Regions from separate parts of the Bradyrhizobium sp. 41S5 genome, predicted to be linked through region 3. Evidence: predicted binding sites of a transcription regulator. Region 3 holds the regulator's gene; each other region holds the start of a gene.

What was found. Region 3 encodes PhoB, which activates phosphate uptake and scavenging genes when phosphate is short. Its sites were predicted from a motif close to TGTCATNNANCTGTCAT; they were not measured.
Region 1: the regulator PhoB is predicted to act here: its motif matches at 2,378-2,394, upstream of HAP47_RS33440 (esterase-like activity of phytase family protein).
Region 2: the regulator PhoB is predicted to act here: its motif matches at 2,623-2,639, upstream of HAP47_RS14715 (UDP-2,3-diacylglucosamine diphosphatase).
Region 4: the regulator PhoB is predicted to act here: its motif matches at 1,619-1,635, upstream of HAP47_RS16540 (Orn/Lys/Arg decarboxylase N-terminal domain-containing protein).

The regions. Positions count from the first base shown of each region.
Region 1 covers NZ_CP083721.1:6,944,811-6,949,017, forward strand. The annotation lists gene HAP47_RS33425 (heme/hemin ABC transporter substrate-binding protein) at 1-436, shown strand, start outside; gene HAP47_RS33430 (FecCD family ABC transporter permease) at 433-1,533, shown strand; gene HAP47_RS33435 (heme ABC transporter ATP-binding protein) at 1,530-2,333, shown strand; gene HAP47_RS33440 (esterase-like activity of phytase family protein) at 2,442-3,794, shown strand; partial or broken gene HAP47_RS33445 (IS30 family transposase) at 3,899-4,207, shown strand, end outside.
Region 2 covers NZ_CP083721.1:3,137,411-3,141,617, reverse strand. The annotation lists gene HAP47_RS14725 (threonine/serine dehydratase) at 1-656, opposite strand, end outside; gene HAP47_RS14720 (glycosyltransferase family 4 protein) at 699-1,790, opposite strand; gene HAP47_RS14715 (UDP-2,3-diacylglucosamine diphosphatase) at 1,787-2,599, opposite strand; gene thiD (bifunctional hydroxymethylpyrimidine kinase/phosphomethylpyrimidine kinase) at 2,835-3,632, opposite strand; gene HAP47_RS14705 (Lrp/AsnC ligand binding domain-containing protein) at 3,826-4,071, shown strand; gene HAP47_RS14700 (c-type cytochrome) at 4,082-4,207, opposite strand, start outside.
Region 3 covers NZ_CP083721.1:1,037,358-1,041,564, reverse strand. The annotation lists gene HAP47_RS04940 (aspartate aminotransferase family protein) at 1-128, opposite strand, end outside; gene HAP47_RS04935 (GcrA family cell cycle regulator) at 615-1,127, shown strand; gene phoB (phosphate regulon transcriptional regulator PhoB) at 1,368-2,078, opposite strand; gene phoU (phosphate signaling complex protein PhoU) at 2,209-2,925, opposite strand; gene pstB (phosphate ABC transporter ATP-binding protein PstB) at 3,023-3,844, opposite strand; gene pstA (phosphate ABC transporter permease PstA) at 3,841-4,207, opposite strand, start outside.
Region 4 covers NZ_CP083721.1:3,504,091-3,508,297, reverse strand. The annotation lists gene HAP47_RS16550 (cupin domain-containing protein) at 1-339, shown strand, start outside; gene HAP47_RS16545 (acyl-CoA dehydrogenase family protein) at 373-1,530, opposite strand; gene HAP47_RS16540 (Orn/Lys/Arg decarboxylase N-terminal domain-containing protein) at 1,679-4,036, shown strand; gene HAP47_RS16535 (GNAT family N-acetyltransferase) at 4,055-4,207, shown strand, end outside.

The DNA of each region.
Region 1 (4,207 bases), 2.5 Mb from region 3:
CGCCAAAGTGACAAAGCCGGTGCGCGTGATGTTCGTGATGTCGCTCTTGAGCGGCCGGGCGTTGGCCGCGGGCCAAAAGACCGCCGCGGACGAGATCATCCAGCTCGCCGGCGGCATCAACGCGATCGACGGTTACGACGGCTACAAGCCGGTCAACGACGAAGCCATCGTGGCGGCGAAACCGGACGTCGTGCTGTCGATCGATCGCGGCAAGGACTCGCTGACGTCGGATGCCGTGTTCGCGCATCCGGCCTTCGCACTGACACCGGTCGCGGCCAACAAGGCCTTCATCTCGATGGAGGGGCTTTATCTGCTCAGCTTCGGACTGCGCACCGCGGCCGCGGCGCGCGACCTCTCGGTCAAGCTCTATCCGGCGCTGGCGCCGGAGGCCGCCAACTTCAAGCCGGCAGCGCTGACCGCGAACTGCCGGCAATGAGCGTGCTGGCCGAACGTCCCGCGCGTGCGAAACGACGGCGCGCCGGCGTGTCGCTGCGGCCGGCGGCGACACTCACCCTGCTCTGCCTGCTTGCGGCGCTCGCAGCAATCGCGCTGGTCGCCCTGACGGTCGGCGCCGCGGGTATCCCCATGGCACGGCTTCCCGCCGCGCTCGGACTATGGGCCGACGGCGCGGCCAACCCGCTGCTGGCGCGCGACCAGCTCGTGGTGTGGTCGATCCGGATCCCGCGGATCGCCGCGGCCGCGATGGTCGGCGGACTCCTTGCCGTATCAGGCACAATCATGCAGGGCCTGTTCCGCAACCCCCTCGCCGATCCGGCGCTGGTCGGCGTCTCCTCCGGCGGCGCGTTTGCCGCCGCAGTGGCGATCGTGTTCACCGACAGCCATCTCGGCGAGAGCCTGCGCTTCCTGCAGCATCAGCTGCTGCCGATCGCGGCCTTCGCCGGGTCGCTGATCACGACCATCGTGCTGTATGGCATTGCCAGCCGCGGCGGCCGGACGTCGATTGCGATCTTCCTGCTGGCCGGGCTTGCGATTGCCGCGATCGCCAATGCCGGCATCGGGCTCCTGGTCTTCGTTGCCGACGACCGCCAACTGCGCGACATCACCTTCTGGATGCTGGGTTCGCTGAGCGGCGCGACCTGGAGCAAGCTCACGGCGCTTGCCCCGATACTGGCCGCGGCGCTGATCGCCTGCCTCTCGATCGCGCGCGGACTCGACGTGCTGGTGCTTGGCGAGGCCGAGGCATTCCACAGCGGCGTCGACGTCGAGCGGCTGAAGCGGATCTCGATCGTGCTGGTGTCGGCGATGACCGGGGTCGCGGTCTCGGTCTGCGGCGTGGTCGGCTTCGTCGGCATCGTGGTGCCGCATCTGCTGCGGCTGGTGATTGGACCCGGGCATCGCCTGCTGCTGCCGGCCTCCACATTGCTCGGTGCGATCCTGCTGGTCGGCGCCGACACGGTGGCGCGCACCATCGTGGCCCCCGCTGAGATGCCGATCGGCATCTTGACCGCGGCGATCGGCGCGCCGTTCTTCCTTGCCATGCTGCTGCGCCAGCGCTCCCTGGTGTCGCTATGAGCGCGCTGCTGGAGGCGCAGTCGGTATCGATGAAGGTCGGCGGCGCAGCGCTGGTCGATGCGGTCTCGCTGCAGATCGCCGCCGGCGAGATGGTCGCGATCGTGGGTCCCAACGGCGCCGGCAAATCGACCCTGCTGCGGATGCTGTCGGGCGATCTCCGTCCGTCGCGCGGAACGATCCGGCTCAGGCAGCGCGACCTCAACGCCTATGGTCCGCGCGAGCTGGCGCAGCGCCGCGCGATGCTGTCGCAGCATGTTAACGTCACCTTCCCGTTCACGGTCGAGGAAATCGTCAGCATGGGCGCCGGCGAGAGTCCGCGCGCGGTGACGCGCGCGCTGGTCGCCGCGGCGCTGGACGAGGTCGGGCTGGCGCATTTCCGTTTCAGGCAATTGCCGACGCTGTCCGGCGGCGAGCAGCAGCGCGCGCATTTCGCTCGCGTGCTGGTGCAGCTCGCCTGCGGCGAGGCGCTGCACGGGCCGGGACTGTTGCTGCTCGACGAGCCGACCTCGAGCCTCGATTTACGGCATCAGATCGACCTGGTCGAAACGGCAAGGCGGCGCGCCGCGCGCGGCACCGCCGTGATCGCGATCCTGCACGACCTCAATCTCGCGATGCGGTTCGCCGACCGCATCCTGCTTCTGCATCGCGGCCGGCTTGCTGTCGACGGCGACCGTGCCGCCGCGATGCAAGCGGACACGCTGAGGCAGATCTTCGAGATCGACGCCCCGATCGACTATACCGCGAGCGGCGTGCCCTTCCTGCTGCCGCAGACGATGCAGCCGGCGGGCAAGGCGACGTAACGCCGCAAGGCTTATCCCGTCGCAACATCCGCGGTTCACAAAACTGTCAGCCGGCTGTAACAGGCGGCTCGGAGAACACCGCATCGTTTGTCCTTTGGGAGATCAACCATGCGCCTGTCACTGCTCTGTTCCGTCGCCTCGATCCTGCTCGCCACATCGGCGTTCGCGCAGAGCGAGGGCGAATTCCCGGCGACGCTGGCAGGACACGCCGTGATGCCGGCGGAGAGCTTCATCGACGCCCCCGCGGATGCCCCGAACGATTTGAAGACATCGGGCAAATACACCACCGGCAAGCGCGTCGATGCCATCGGCACCGCGATGGGCAAGTCCTACGAGCGGCCGACCGGCGTGTCGCTGCCATTCAAGGGCCAGCCTCTGCAAGGCCATTCCGGCATCAAGACGATGGCCGACGGCTCGTTCTGGGTGATCACGGACAACGGCATGGGCGCGCGCTACAACTCGGCGGACTCGATGCTGTACCTGAACCGCTACAAGATGGACTGGGCGAACGGCAAGATCGAGCGTCAGGAGACCGTGTTCCTGCACGATCCCGACAAAAAGGTGCCGTTCCGCATCGTGCATGAGGACACCGCGAAGCGCTACCTCACCGGCGCCGACTTCGACACCGAGGGCTTTCAGATCATCAACGACACCTTCTGGATCGGCGACGAGATCGGGCCCTACATCCTCAAGGCCGACAAGACCGGCAAGATCCTCGCGGTGTTCGAGACAGTCGCCGACGGCAAGCCGGTGCGCTCGCCGGATCACTGGGCCGTGCAGTCGCCCGGCGCGCCCGGCGCAAGCTACATCAACGTCAACCTGCGACGCTCCAAGGGCTATGAGGGCTTTGCCTCCTCCAAGGACGGCAAGTTCCTCTACGGCCTGCTCGAAGGGCCGCTGTGGGATGCCGACAAGAAGGACCGGGAGAAGGTCGACGGCAAGGAAGCCTCCCGTATCCTCGAATTCGACGTCGCGGCGGAGAAGTTCACCGGTCGCTATTGGCAATATGTGTTCGAGCAGAACGGCAACGCGATCGGCGACTTCAACATGATCGATCCGACCCAGGGCCTTGTGATCGAGCGCGACAATGGCGAAGGCACCGCCGACAAGGCCTGCCCGCAAGGCCAGCGCGGCGAGAACTGCTTTCCTGACCTCGCCAGGTTCAAGCGCGTCTACAAGATCGAGTTGTCGGACGCCAATGTCGGCAAGCCGGTGCGCAAGATCGCCTATATCGACCTAATGAAGATCCGCGATCCGAACCACAAGGCCCGCAAGCCGCTCAACGACGGCGTCTACACCTTTCCGTTCTTCACCATCGAGAATGTCGACCGCGTCGACGAGACCCACATCATCGTCGGCAACGACAACAATCTGCCGTTCTCCTCGAGCCGCGATCCGAACAAGGCCGATGACGACGAGTTCGTGCTGCTCGAAGTCGGCGACTTCCTGAAGGCGAAGTGATAGGTTGCGCTTACCGTTAACAACAGCGTGATCGCCCGGCTTGACCGGGCGATCCAGGGCGGTTTCAACCGGTCGTCGCAACACTCCATCAAAAGGAGGCTGCGATGAAGAGGTGGAGTGGGCATTCGGATCGAGGTGAGCGAACGATCCAGAGGTCGCCATATCGGCCTCGCGAGGTCCTGCGAGAGAAGCGTAGGCCGTTCTGGATCGCGATTGCAGCGGGGCGATCGAGCGAGGATGCTGCGATTGACGCCGGGGTGTCGCCGGTGGTCGGAGTACGCTGGTTCCGGAGGGCGGGCGGCATGCCGCCAACACATCTATCGCGGTCGTCAAAACCGCCATCAGGGCGCTACCTTTCATTCGCCGAACGAGAGGAGATCGCGATCTTGCGTGCACAGGGCCAGGGGGTACGA
Region 2 (4,207 bases), 2.1 Mb from region 3:
TCATAGCCCGCGGGCTCGGCGACGATCACCTGGGCCTGCGGATATTTCGCCTTCACGGCGGTAGCAACGCCCGCGATCAGGCCGCCGCCGGAAGCCGGCGCCACCACGATGTCGGGCACAAGCCCGAGCGCTGCCATGTCCTCGGCGATCTCGCGGCCGGCGGTGCCCTGGCCCGCGATCACGAAGGGATCGTCATAAGGACGCACCAACGTCGCGCCGCGCTTGCTGGCGATACCATTGGCGATCGCCTCGCGGTCGTCGCGATCGCGATCGTACAGCACGACCTCGGCGCCATAGGACTTGGTCCGCTCGCGCTTGGTGATCGGCGAGTCCGCGGGCATCACGATGGTCGCCTGCATGTTGAGGATCTTTGCCGCCGCGGCAACGCCCTGGGCGTGGTTGCCCGAGGAGAACGCGACGACGCCCCCGCTCCGCTTGTCCTGCGGTATCGAGGCGAGCTTGTTGAAGGCGCCGCGGAACTTGAACGATCCGGTCCGTTGCAGCATCTCGGGCTTGAGGAAGACCTGGGTGCCGACGCGTTCGTTGAGAACGGGGAAAGTCAGGAGCGGCGTGCGCACCGCGAACGGCGCGACCACCCTTGCGGCGGCATCGATGTCCGCAGCAGCGACGGGTGGATTGAGAGTGATGTCCGTCATCCACGATTTGTATCGCGGCGGCGGGCAACCCGGCAAGACGCTTTAGCGTGAGTTTGGCTGAGGCGCCGGCAAGGCCGCGAAATGGTGCTCTTCGGCGCCGAATTCGAATGCCTCCCCCTCGCCGTCGGGCGCGACGGGGCGGACGTTCATGCAGCGGTCGATGAACACCCGGGCCGACGCCTGCCAGGTGTGGAGCGCGGCAAAATCGACGCAGGCCTGCCGCGGGATGCTGAGCGCCTCCAGGCAGGCGTGGCGCAGATCCTCGTCGAGCACGCCGACCGGCGCCGCGCCGATCACGTCGCGGGGACCGGTGACCGGAAAAGCGGCAACCGGCAAGCCGCTGGCCAGCGCTTCAAGCAGCACCAAACCGAACGTATCGGTGCGGCTGGGGAAAACGAACACATCGGCCGCGGCGTAGATTTCGGCCAATTCTTCCCCATGGCGGGCGCCGAGGAAGAGGGCTTCCGGATATTTCCGCTCCAGCGCCGCCCGCGCCGGGCCGTCGCCGACCACCACCTTGGTGCCGGGCAGATCGAGATCAAGGAATGCTTCGAGGTTCTTCTCCACCGCCACCCGGCCGACGCTGAGATAGACCGGCTGCGGCAGGCAGAGATCGACATCGCGCGGGTGGAACAGCGCGGTGTCGACGCCGCGCGACCACAGCACCACGTTGCGGAAGCCGCGCTGGCGCAGTTCGGCGGCCAGCGCCGGGGTCGCGGCCATCACCGCCCGGCTCGGCCTGTGGAACCAGCGCAGTGCCCGCCACACCCAGGCTTCCGGGACAGGCGTCCGTGCCGAGACGTATTCGGGGAAGCGGGTGTGGAAGCTCGTCGTGAACGGCAGGCCGCGCCTACGGCAATAGCGGCGGACCGAGAGCCCGATCGGGCCTTCGGTCGCGATATGGATGCTGTCGGGCTTGGCCGCCTCGATCAGGCTAGCGACCTTGGCCTGGTACGGCAGCGCCAGCCGGAGATCGCGATAGCTCGGCATCGCGAAGGTGCGGAACTCGTCCGGCGTCAGGAAGCTCACCTCGACGCCGAGCGATTTGGCCGCCTGTGCCATCATGGTCAGCGTGCGGACAACCCCGTTGACCTGGGGATGCCACGCATCGGTCGCGACCAGGATATGCGTCATGCAGCGCGTGCCGTCACTCGCGGAACCGGCGCGATCCGGCGCACCGGGTCGGTCCAGGTGATGATCTCGAAATGGCCGTCCTCATGCTCGGCGAGCGCCGTGCAGCTCTCGACCCAGTCGCCGCAATTCATGTAGCGGATGCCGTGCTCGTCATGAATCGTCGCGTAATGGATATGGCCGCAGATCACGCCGTCGCAGCCGTGACGCCGCGCCTCGCCGGCCAGCGTCGCCTCGAACGCGCCGATATAGTTCACCGCCTTCTTGACCTTCAGCTTGGCCCATTGCGACAGCGACCAGTACGGCACACCGAACATCTTGCGGAAGAAATTGACGAACCGATTCATCTGGATCGCGAAGTCGTAGGCCTTGTCGCCGAGATGGGCGAGCCAGCGCGCGTTCTGCACCACGAGATCGAAGATGTCGCCGTGGATCACGAGGTAGCGCTTGCCGTCGGCGCCGGTGTGAACGGTGTTCTCCACCACGTCGATGCCGCCGAAATGCGTGCCGTAATATTTGCGCAGGAACTCGTCGTGGTTGCCCGGGACGTAGATCACCTTGGCGCCCTTGCGCGCCTTGCGCAGCATCTTCTGCACGAAATCATTGTGGGTCTGCGGCCAGTACCAGTTCGACTTCAGCGCCCAGCCGTCGACGATATCACCAACGAGATAGATCGTGTCGGCATCGTGGGAGCGGAGGAAGTCCAGCAGGCGGTCGGCTTGCGAACCGCGGGCTCCGAGATGAACATCGGAGATAAACAAAGTGCGAAAGCGCCGCTCTGGGCTTTCTTCACTCAAGGAGTCACTTCCCATGCCTGTGCACCTAACAGATTCCTGTGACAAGGCGATGACGATCCCCGCGACCCAAGGCCTCACTAACAGTTAACGAGAATCAGCAGCACGCCCTCCAGTGCGGATAACAGCGGCGTGCGACAATCTGGCGACATGGATGGACGCGGCTGTGCGGAACAGGAGTTGCCTGCATATCGCGGCGGAACAACGCGCATTTGAGCAACGAATGCGGAGCCCGGATGAAGCCTCCGAGCTTTCAATAATACTTGTGGAAGTGATGCACCGGTCCGTGGCCATGGCCGACGGCGAAGCGATCCGCCTGCGCGATCGCATCGGTGATCCACGCCTTGGCGTTGCGCACGGCGGTCTCCAGCGCCTCGCCTTTCGCGAGCCCGGCGGCGATCGCCGACGACAGCGAGCAGCCGGTGCCGTGCGTGTTCGATGTCGCAATGCGTGGCGCTGCGAGCGCGATGCTGCGCGCGCCATCGATCAGATAGTCGATGCTCTCGGCGCCGTGCCCGTGGCCGCCCTTGACCAGCACCGCGCGACATCCCATCGCCAGCAATTGCCGGCCCTGTCGCGCGACGTCGGACTCACTCGATGCGACCGGCTCGTTCAGCAGCGCCGCCGCTTCCGGCAGGTTCGGCGTGATCAGCGAGGCCAGTGGAAACAGCATGGTCTTCAGCGCATCGACCGCCTCGGCAGCCAGCAGCCGATCGCCCGAGGTTGCGACCATCACCGGATCGAGCACGACATGGCGCGGCGCCCAGCGCTGCAGCCCGTCGGCAATCGCCACGATCGTCTCGGCCTGCGCCACCATGCCGATCTTCACCGCGCCGACGTCGAGGTCGGAAAACACCGCATCGATCTGGGCCGTGACGAACGAAGCGGGCACCGGGTGGATGCCGCTGACGCCGGTGGTGTTCTGCGCCGTCAGCGCCGTTATGGCCGAGGCACCATAGACCCCGAGCGCGGCAAAGCTCTTGAGATCGGCCTGGATGCCCGCCCCGCCAGAGGAATCCGAGCCGGCAATGGTGAGCGCGACCGGCGTCATGTTGCGGGACCGGCGGTCGAGACGAATGAGACCATGACGAACGAGATCATGGCCTGTCCTAGCCCGGCCGCCCATCGGCAGCAAGTTCGCCTGACTCTACCGCGAGTTGGCCTTGTTGCCCCCTTGCCTTGCCCCCTTGCCTTGGCCGCCCGTTTTTGGCCTATAGTCGCGGAAATCCCCGGAGGCGACTTTGATGGTTCCTTTCTTCGTCCAGATCAAATGCAAGCTCGGCCAGTCCTACACCGTCGCCAACGCGCTGGCGGAGGCCGAGATTGCGTCCGAGATCTACTCCACCGCGGGCAATTACGACCTCCTGGTCAAGTTCTACGTCGACCACGACACCGACATCGGCCATTTCATCAACGAGAAGGTTCAGGTGATCCCGGGCATCCAGGACACCCTCACCATCATCACCTTCAAGGCGTTCGGCGCGAAGTAGGACGCGCCCGCTAGGACTCCTTCTCCTTCTTGACCGGCTTCGGCGGTCCCTCGACCGGCGGCAGCGACTTGATGTATTCGGCGATCGCGTCGCGATCGGTCGGCGAGAGTTGCGAGGTGTTGCGGATCACGCGCAC
Region 3 (4,207 bases):
GCGACGCCCGAGGTGAAGTCGAGATAGCGGTCGCCGTTGGTTGCGATCAGCCAGGCGCCCTCGCCGCGCTCGAAGCCGAGATCGACCCGGGCGAAGACGGGGAGCAGATGCGACGAGGCGTTGGTCATGGCGTTCACTGCCGGTTTGAAACCGTCAATCGCCGCGCGCCTTGACGCCTACGCAGCAACCGCCAGCTTCGGAAAACAAAACGGCCGCCTTTGCGGGCGGCACGTGCGGGACATTCTATGCGGCGGCCGGTAAGTGTCAATCGCCAGGAGCCGGCCTTTGCTGGCCTTCCTGCAATGCGAAACCAGCGCAATCCGGAGCGGTGGAAAAGCCTCACAGCAATGCTTAACTTTGCGGGAACATGTGGACGCACGGCCGCGGACTCTTGCGCCAGAGTCACGCCATATTGTAGCGTTTGGCCTGTCGGGTACGACATCTCGTGCGGCAGTACTGGACCCTCTAAGTAGCCTTCGTGTCACGCGTAAACGTTCGGGCGCAACACCGTGCCCGGCGAGGGCTAAGGGATTCTGGCCGCAGGGATATTTGTCCAGATTGGCTCGCAGCGCCGCTCCGATGAGTGGCCGGCGCCATGCGAAAGGAAGAATGCGATGACTGTATTGACCTGGTCCGACGATCGCGTCGAGCAGCTGAAGAAGCTCTGGGAATCCGGCCTCTCGGCCAGCCAGATCGCGGCGGAACTTGGCAATGTGACGCGAAACGCCGTGATCGGCAAAGTACATCGGCTCGGCCTCTCCGGCCGCGCCAAGGCCCCCTCCACGGCTGCGCCGCGGCAGCGCAAGGCCCGTCCCGCCCAGCACATGATGCGGGTGGCGCGCCCGGTGTCGCGCGGCAACACCGCGCTGGCGCACGCCTTCGAGGTCGAGATGGAGCCCGATCCGATCTCCTTCGACAACGTGGTGCCGATGAGCCAGCGGCTGTCGCTGCTCGAGCTCAACGAGGCCACCTGCCACTGGCCGGTCGGCGATCCCTCAAGCCCGGAATTCTTCTTCTGCGGCGGCAAGGCGCTCGCCGGCCTGCCCTATTGCGCGCATCACTCGCGCGTCGCCTACCAGCCCGCCGCCGATCGCCGCCGGCCGTCGGCCAAGCCACAGATCAAGTAAGCACTCGGGAAACTGCCTGGACTGCAAAAACAAATCCCCGCGAAAGCGGGGATTTGTTTGTGTGATCGTAGCGCGGAACTATCCACCAGCGTCGTCCCGGCGAAAGCCGGGACCCGTAACCCCGAATGCGTATTGTTAGAAAGCCGTCTGGCCGCGTGCCCATTGCGGCGGCCGCGGCGTATGGGTCCCGGCTTTCGCCGGGACGACGCCGTGTTGCGGCTTGAGGTTGCCATGCAGGCCTTACGGCTGCGGCTCGGCCTTCGCGAAGCGGTCGTCGAGCGCATAGCCGGCGCCGCGCACGGTGCGGATCGGATCCTGCTCGCGGCCCGGATTGAGCAGCTTGCGCAGGCGGCCGATGTGCACGTCGACGGTACGCTCATCGATATAGATGTCGCGGCCCCAGACGCTGTCGAGCAGCTGCTCGCGGCTGAACACGCGGCCGGGATGCTCGAGGAAGAATTCGAGCAGCCGATACTCGGTCGGACCGAGATCGATCGGACGTCCCGAGCGCGCCACGCGGCGCTTCTCGCGGTCGAGCTCGATGTCGCCATAGGTCAGCACGGTCGCAAGCCGCTCCGGGCTCGCGCGGCGCAGCAGGCCCTTCACCCGTGCCAGCAATTCCGGCACCGAGAACGGCTTGACGATGTAATCGTCGGCGCCGGTGGCAAGCCCGCGCACGCGCTCGCTCTCCTCGCCGCGCGCGGTCAGCATGATGATCGGAAGCTGCTTGGTCTCGGGCCGCGCCCGCAGGCGGCGGCACAGCTCGATGCCGGACAGGCCCGGCAGCATCCAGTCCAGTACCACGAGGTCGGGAACGCGCTCCTTCAGGCGGGTGTCGGCATCGTCGCCGCGCCCGACCGTTTCGACATCGTAGCCTTCCGCATCGAGGTTGTAGCGCAACAGTGTCGTCAGCGCTTCCTCGTCTTCGACTACCAGAATGCGTGCGCTCATCGGTTCAAGTTCTCTCTCTGTGGTGATCCGTTGCCCAGACGCAAACCGAAACGCTTACTTTCCTGAGCATAATCCCCGCGGAAACGACTTGTCGTGAAGACAATCCGGCTCCGCGCTCGCGGATCATGTCCTAGGTACCCGGCACAGTGGTGGCAAAATTGGTCATGTCGCCCTTCGGGCGCTTGTCGGTGATCTGCTGGCCCTCGATCATGTAGAACACGGTCTCGGCGATATTGGTGGCGTGATCCCCGATCCGCTCGATGTTCTTGGCGCAGAACATCAGATGTATGCAGAACGAGATGTTGCGCGGATCCTCCATCATGTAGGTCAGCAGCTCGCGGAACAGCGAGGTGCAGATCGCATCGACCTCCTCGTCGCCCTTCCAGACGTTCATCGCCGCCGGCAGATCGTGCGCGGCATAGGCGTCGAGCACCGACTTGACCTGCGACAGCACGAGGTCGGTCATGTGCTCCAGGCCGCGGATCAGCTTCAGCGGCTGGAAATCGCTTTCCAGCGCCGCGACGCGCTTGCCCATATTCTTGGCGAGGTCGCCGATCCGCTCGAGGTCGGTGGCCACGCGCATCGCGCTGACGATTTCACGCAGGTCGATCGCCATCGGCTGGCGGCGGGCGATCGTCAGCACCGCGCGCTCTTCGATGACGCGCTGCAGATTGTCGATCTCGATGTCGGCGGCGACCACGCGCTTGCCAAGCGCGACGTCGCGACGGATCAGCGCGTCGACCGACTCGGTAATCATCCGCTCGACGAGGCCGCCCATCTCGGCGACCAGGCGGGTCAACTCCTGCAGGTCGCTGTCGAATGCCTTGGCGGTATGTTCAGAAGCCATCGCTTGTCTCCCTCATGATCCCGAGGATCATGATTTGGTGTCCTCAGTTTCGCATGATCCGATCGGAAAACCGGTGCCCACTTTTCCGGATCATGCTCTAGCCGAACCGGCCGGTGATGTAGTCCTGGGTGCGTCGATCGCTCGGCGAGGTGAAGATCTTGTTGGTGTCGTCGAACTCGATCAGCTCACCGAGATACATGAACGCGGTCTTGTCGGAGACGCGCGCCGCCTGCTGCATGTTGTGGGTGACGATCGCGATCGTGTAGTCCTCGGAGAGCTCCTGGATCAGCTCCTCGACCTTGGCGGTCGAGATCGGATCGAGCGCCGAGCACGGCTCGTCGAACAGGATCACCTCGGGCCGCACCGCCACGGTGCGCGCGATGCACAAGCGCTGCTGCTGGCCGCCGGAAAGCGACAGGCCGGAGGCGTTCAGCTTGTCCTTGACCTCGTTCCACAGCGCGCCGCCGCGCAGCGCCTTCTCGACCCGGTCGTCCATCTCGGACTTCGAGATCTTCTCGTAGAGGCGGATGCCGAAGGCGATGTTCTCGTAGATCGTCATCGGGAACGGCGTCGGCTTCTGAAACACCATGCCGACCCGCGCGCGCAGCAGATTGAGGTCGAGCTTGGGATCGAGAATGTTGGTCTGGTCCAGCATCAGCTGACCGGTAGCGCGCTGGCCCGGATAAAGGTCATACATCCGGTTGAAGATCCGCAGCAGGGTCGACTTGCCGCAGCCCGACGGACCGATGAACGCCGTGACGCGGTTGGTGCCCAGCGTCAGGTTGATGTTCTTCAGCGCGTGGTGCTCGCCGTAATAGAAATTGAGGTTGCGCACCGTGACTTTCGGCGGCGCTTCCGGCAGCGGCGTATGCGGTGCAACGTGGCTCGGGTTACTGGTTGAAACGGAGAGCTCGGTCATTTTGCGGCCCTTTCGGCACCAAGGATACGCGCGCCGATATTCAGCGCGAGCACGGTGAATGTGATCAGCAGTGCGCCGCTCCACGCCAGCTCTTTCCAGTAGGCGTAGGGGCTCTGCACGAAGTTGTTGATGGTGACTGGCAGGTTGGCCATCGTCTTGGTCAAGTCCCAACTGAAAAACTGGTTCGACAGCGCGGTGAACAGCAGCGGCGCGGTCTCGCCGGCGACGCGGGCGGTCGCCAGCAGCACGCCGGTGATCAAGCCGCTACGCGCAGCACGATAAGCGATCCGCTTGATCACCAGCGAGCGCGGCAGGCCGAGCGCGGAGGCCGCCTCGCGCAGCGGATTGGGCACCAGCAGCAGC
Region 4 (4,207 bases), 2.5 Mb from region 3:
GAGATGACGCTGCAACCGAATTCCCGGATGCCGATTCCGCACTATCACGAGAGCTGGGACGAGACGATCTACGGGCTTTCGGGCGTCTCGACCTGGCGGGTCGACGGCAAGGAGATCGACATCGGGCCCGGCGAGTCGGTGTTCATCAAGCGCGGTGTCGTGCACGGCTTCACCAACCGTTCGAACGGTCCGGCGACCTGCCTCTGCCTCCTCAGCCCCGGCGCGCTCGGGCCACAATATTTCAAGGACATGGCGGCACTGATGGCGGGGGGTGCCCCCGATCCAGCCAGGATGAAAGAGACAATGCTGCGCTACGGCCTGGTGCCGGTCGCCTCCTGACCGCTCAGAAACCTGCACCGCCGGCGGCCTTGCTCAAAACCGCGTCGTGCCGAGCGGCAGGCCGAGCTTCATGCGCCCGGTCAGCGTATAGCTGTTCGGCGTCATCGCGACATGCTTGATCGCCGCCTGGACGTCGCGGATCGAACGTTCCAGCGTGCCGGTCTCGAAGATCGCGGCCGTGCCGGCGGCCGCCGCGATCATCTCGACGATTCGCGCGGCGCTTTCGCCGGCATTGGCGCACGCGATCCGGTGCAGCAGCCTTGCTTCGATCAGGCGCTCGCCTCCGGCCTCGCTCGCTGCCACCAGCTCCGTCATGTCCTCGACCAGCAGCGCCCGCGCCGACCGCAGCGCCGTTTCGGCTCGGCCGACCATCGCCTGAACCAGCTCGCCGTCGCGCAGCTGGCCGACGCCACCCAGCCGCGGCTTCTTGCCCGCGAGCGCGATCAAGGCGTCGAGCGCGCCGCGCGCGATCCCGAGCGGCACGACCGAGACCGTCCACGAAAACGCCGCCAGACCCGGCAGCCGGTACGGGATGCCCGGCTGGGTCGGCTTGAAGTCGACCAGCGGATGGGTGTGGCTGTCAGGCACGAAGCAGTCCTGCATCTCGAAGTCGCAGCTTCCGGTGGCGCGCAGTCCGGACACGAACCAGGTGTCGTGGAGGCGGACGTCGGCGCGATCGACGTAGCAGCACATCGGCGGGCCATCCTTGCCGTCGGGCCCCTTCACGCTGGCGAGTCCCATGAACCTGGTGGCGTGGGGCGCGCCGCTGCCGAACGGCCAGCGTCCGCTGACGCGATACCCGCCCTCGACCTCGACCGCCGTCCCGATCGCCCCGGTGGCGCTCGCGATGAAGGCGTGCGGATCGGCGAACCAGCCCCGCACCACCTCCTCCGGCAGATAGCCGCCGGCCCGGCTCATGCCGCCGCCATTGCCGACTAGCCAGCCGACCGAACCGTCGAGCGCGGCGGCCGCCTCTACGATCGTCATGAAGTCGAGCGGCGAGAATTCCGGCCCGCCCAGCGCCTTAGGCAGGTACAGCCGAAACATTCCGGCCTCGGCCAGGGCGCGGACCACGGCGTCGGGAAGCCGGCGCTCGCGGTCGAAATCCGCCCGTTGCTCGGCAATCAGCGGGGCAACGCGCTCGAGCGCGGCCAAATGGTCGGCAACAGCGGGGTTGGCAGGCTGGGGCATAGCGCCTTCCTTTTGCGAAAGCTGGCAATATCGGGAGTTCAGCGCAGCGACGCGGATTTGGCCATGGCACCTGGCGTCGCAGCGGGATTGTCATCTCTTTGTCATGAATTGTGCAGACAGGTTCAGCGGACCAGTTTCGGGGACATGCATGGACTATTTCAAACGCTTCAACTTCCTGTTCGCGGCGCCGGTTTTCGAGGCCGACGACCTCGAAGGCATCCGCTTCAACCAGATCATCGCCGAGATCGAGCGCTCCGGCTTCGAGGTGGTCCGCGCCCGCAAGCTGGAAGATGCCGAGATCGCGGTGCAGACCGATGCGGCGATCGGCTGCATGGTGGTCGACTGGGGCAAGAAGGGTCTCGAGGGCAAGACCGCGGCGCTGATCAACCTGATGCGCCGGCGCGGCCTCGACTTCCCGATCCTCCTGCTGATCCGTCGCAAGCGGTTCGAGGACCTGCCGGTCGAGGTGCTCGATTTCATCGACGGCTACGTGTTCCTGTCCGAGGAAACCCCGCCCTTTATCGCCAAGAACCTGATTTCGAGGCTCAAGCAATATGCCGAGAACCTGAAGACCCCGTTCTTCGGGGCGCTGGTCGACTACGCCGAGGAAGGCAACCAGCTCTGGACCTGCCCGGGCCACAATGGCGGCGTGTTCTACAGCCGCAGCCCGATCGGCCGGGTGTTCGTCGAGCATCTCGGCGAGGCGGTGTTCCGCGACGACCTCGACAATTCCGTGCTCGATCTCGGCGACCTTCTCACCCATGAGGGGCCGGCGCTGCGGGCGCAAAAGGAAGCCGCCAAGATCTTCGGCGCCGAGAAGACCTATTTCGTGCTCAACGGCACCTCGACCTCCAACAAGGTCGCGCTCGGCTCGCTGGTCACCGACGGCGATCTCGTGCTGTTCGACCGCAACAACCATAAGGCCGCGCATCACGGCGCGCTCCTGATCGGCGGCGGCATCCCGGTTTATGTGCCGACGGTGCGCAACGCCTGGGGCCTGATCGGCCCGATGCGCTGGGACCTGCTCGACGAGGGGAGCTTGCGCGACCAGATCCGCAAGCACCCGCTGGTCAAGGACGAGAGCGCCTGGAAGAAGGAGCGTCCGTTCCGCGTCGCCGTGGTCGAGCAGTGCACCTATGACGGCACCATCCACTCCGCCGAGATGATCCTCAAGCGGATCGGCCATCTCTGCGACTACATCCTGTTCGACGAGGCCTGGGCCGGCTTCATGAAGTTCCACCCGATCTATTCCGGCCGCTTCGCGATGGGGCTTTCCAACCTCAGCCCCGAGGCGCCTGGCATCATCGCCACCCAATCGACCCACAAGCAGCTCGCGAGCTTCTCGCAGGCCTCGCAGATCCACATCCGCGACCGCCACATCAAGGGCCAGAAGCGCCGGGTCGAGCACCGCCGCTTCAACGAAAGCTTCATGCAGCACGCCTCGACCTCGCCGTTCTATCCGATCTTCGCCTCGCTCGACGTCGGCGCGCAGATGATGAAGGGCCGCTCCGGCGAAGTGCTATGGGACGACACGATCCGGCTCGGCATCGAGCTGCGCAAGAAGATCCGCGCGGTGAAGCGCGAGTTCGAGGAGAAGGAGACGCGCGCCGAGCGACGCTGGTTCTTCGAGTCGTTCGTGCCGGACCGCGTGATGATCCCCGACGTCGCGCGCAAGAACGGCGTGCACAATGTCGCCTGGGAGACGATCTCGACCGATCAGCTCGCGACCAATCCGTCCTACTGGCAGCTCAGCCCGGGCGAAACCTGGCACGGCTTCCCGGAGCTGACCGCGGGCTTTGCCATGACCGACCCGAACAAGCTCACCTTGCTGACGCCGGGCTTCGATCATGCCACCGGCGCCTATGCCGACCACGGCATCCCCGCCCCGGTCGTGGCGCAATATCTGCGCGAGAACCAGATCGTCGCCGAGAAGAACGACCTCAACTCCCTGCTCTTCCTGCTGACGCCCGGCGTCGAGGCCAGCAAGGCCGGCACGCTGATCTCCGGGCTCGTCGCCTTCAAGAAGCTGCACGACGACAACGCGCTGGTCGAGGACGTCATCCCCGAATTCTTCCGCCGCCGCCCGCAACGCTACGCCGGCGTGCGGCTGCGCGACCTCTGCGGCGACATGCACCGCTTCTTCCGCGACGGCGGTGTCAGCACGCTGCAGGCCAAGCAGTTCCTGCCCGAACATCTCCCCGAGATCGCGATGTCGCCGCGCCAGGCGGCGCAATATCTGATCCGCAACGACGTCGACTATCTGCCGATCGACCAGATCTTCGGTCGCATCGCCGCGACGCCGTTCGTGGTCTACCCGCCCGGCATCGCCACCATCGTGCCCGGCGAGCGGCTGTCGGAACGCAGCAAGCCGATGATCGACTACCTCAAGATGTTCGAGGCGAGTTTCAATGCATTCCCGGGCTTCGAGGTCGAGGTCCAGGGCATCTACAAGGAGATCGACGACGCGGGCCGCGTCCGCTTCTACACCTATGTCGTGTCCGAATAGGCCAGCGGACGCAACACAATGGAGAATGATCAAAAGATCACCGTCCGTCCCTCGCGCGACAGCGACGTCGATGCGATGCTGTCGATCTACCGCCATCACATCCGCCACGGCATCGAGGAGAGCGTCGACGATTCCGGCACGCCGGAGCCCGATGACCTGCGCGACCGCCGC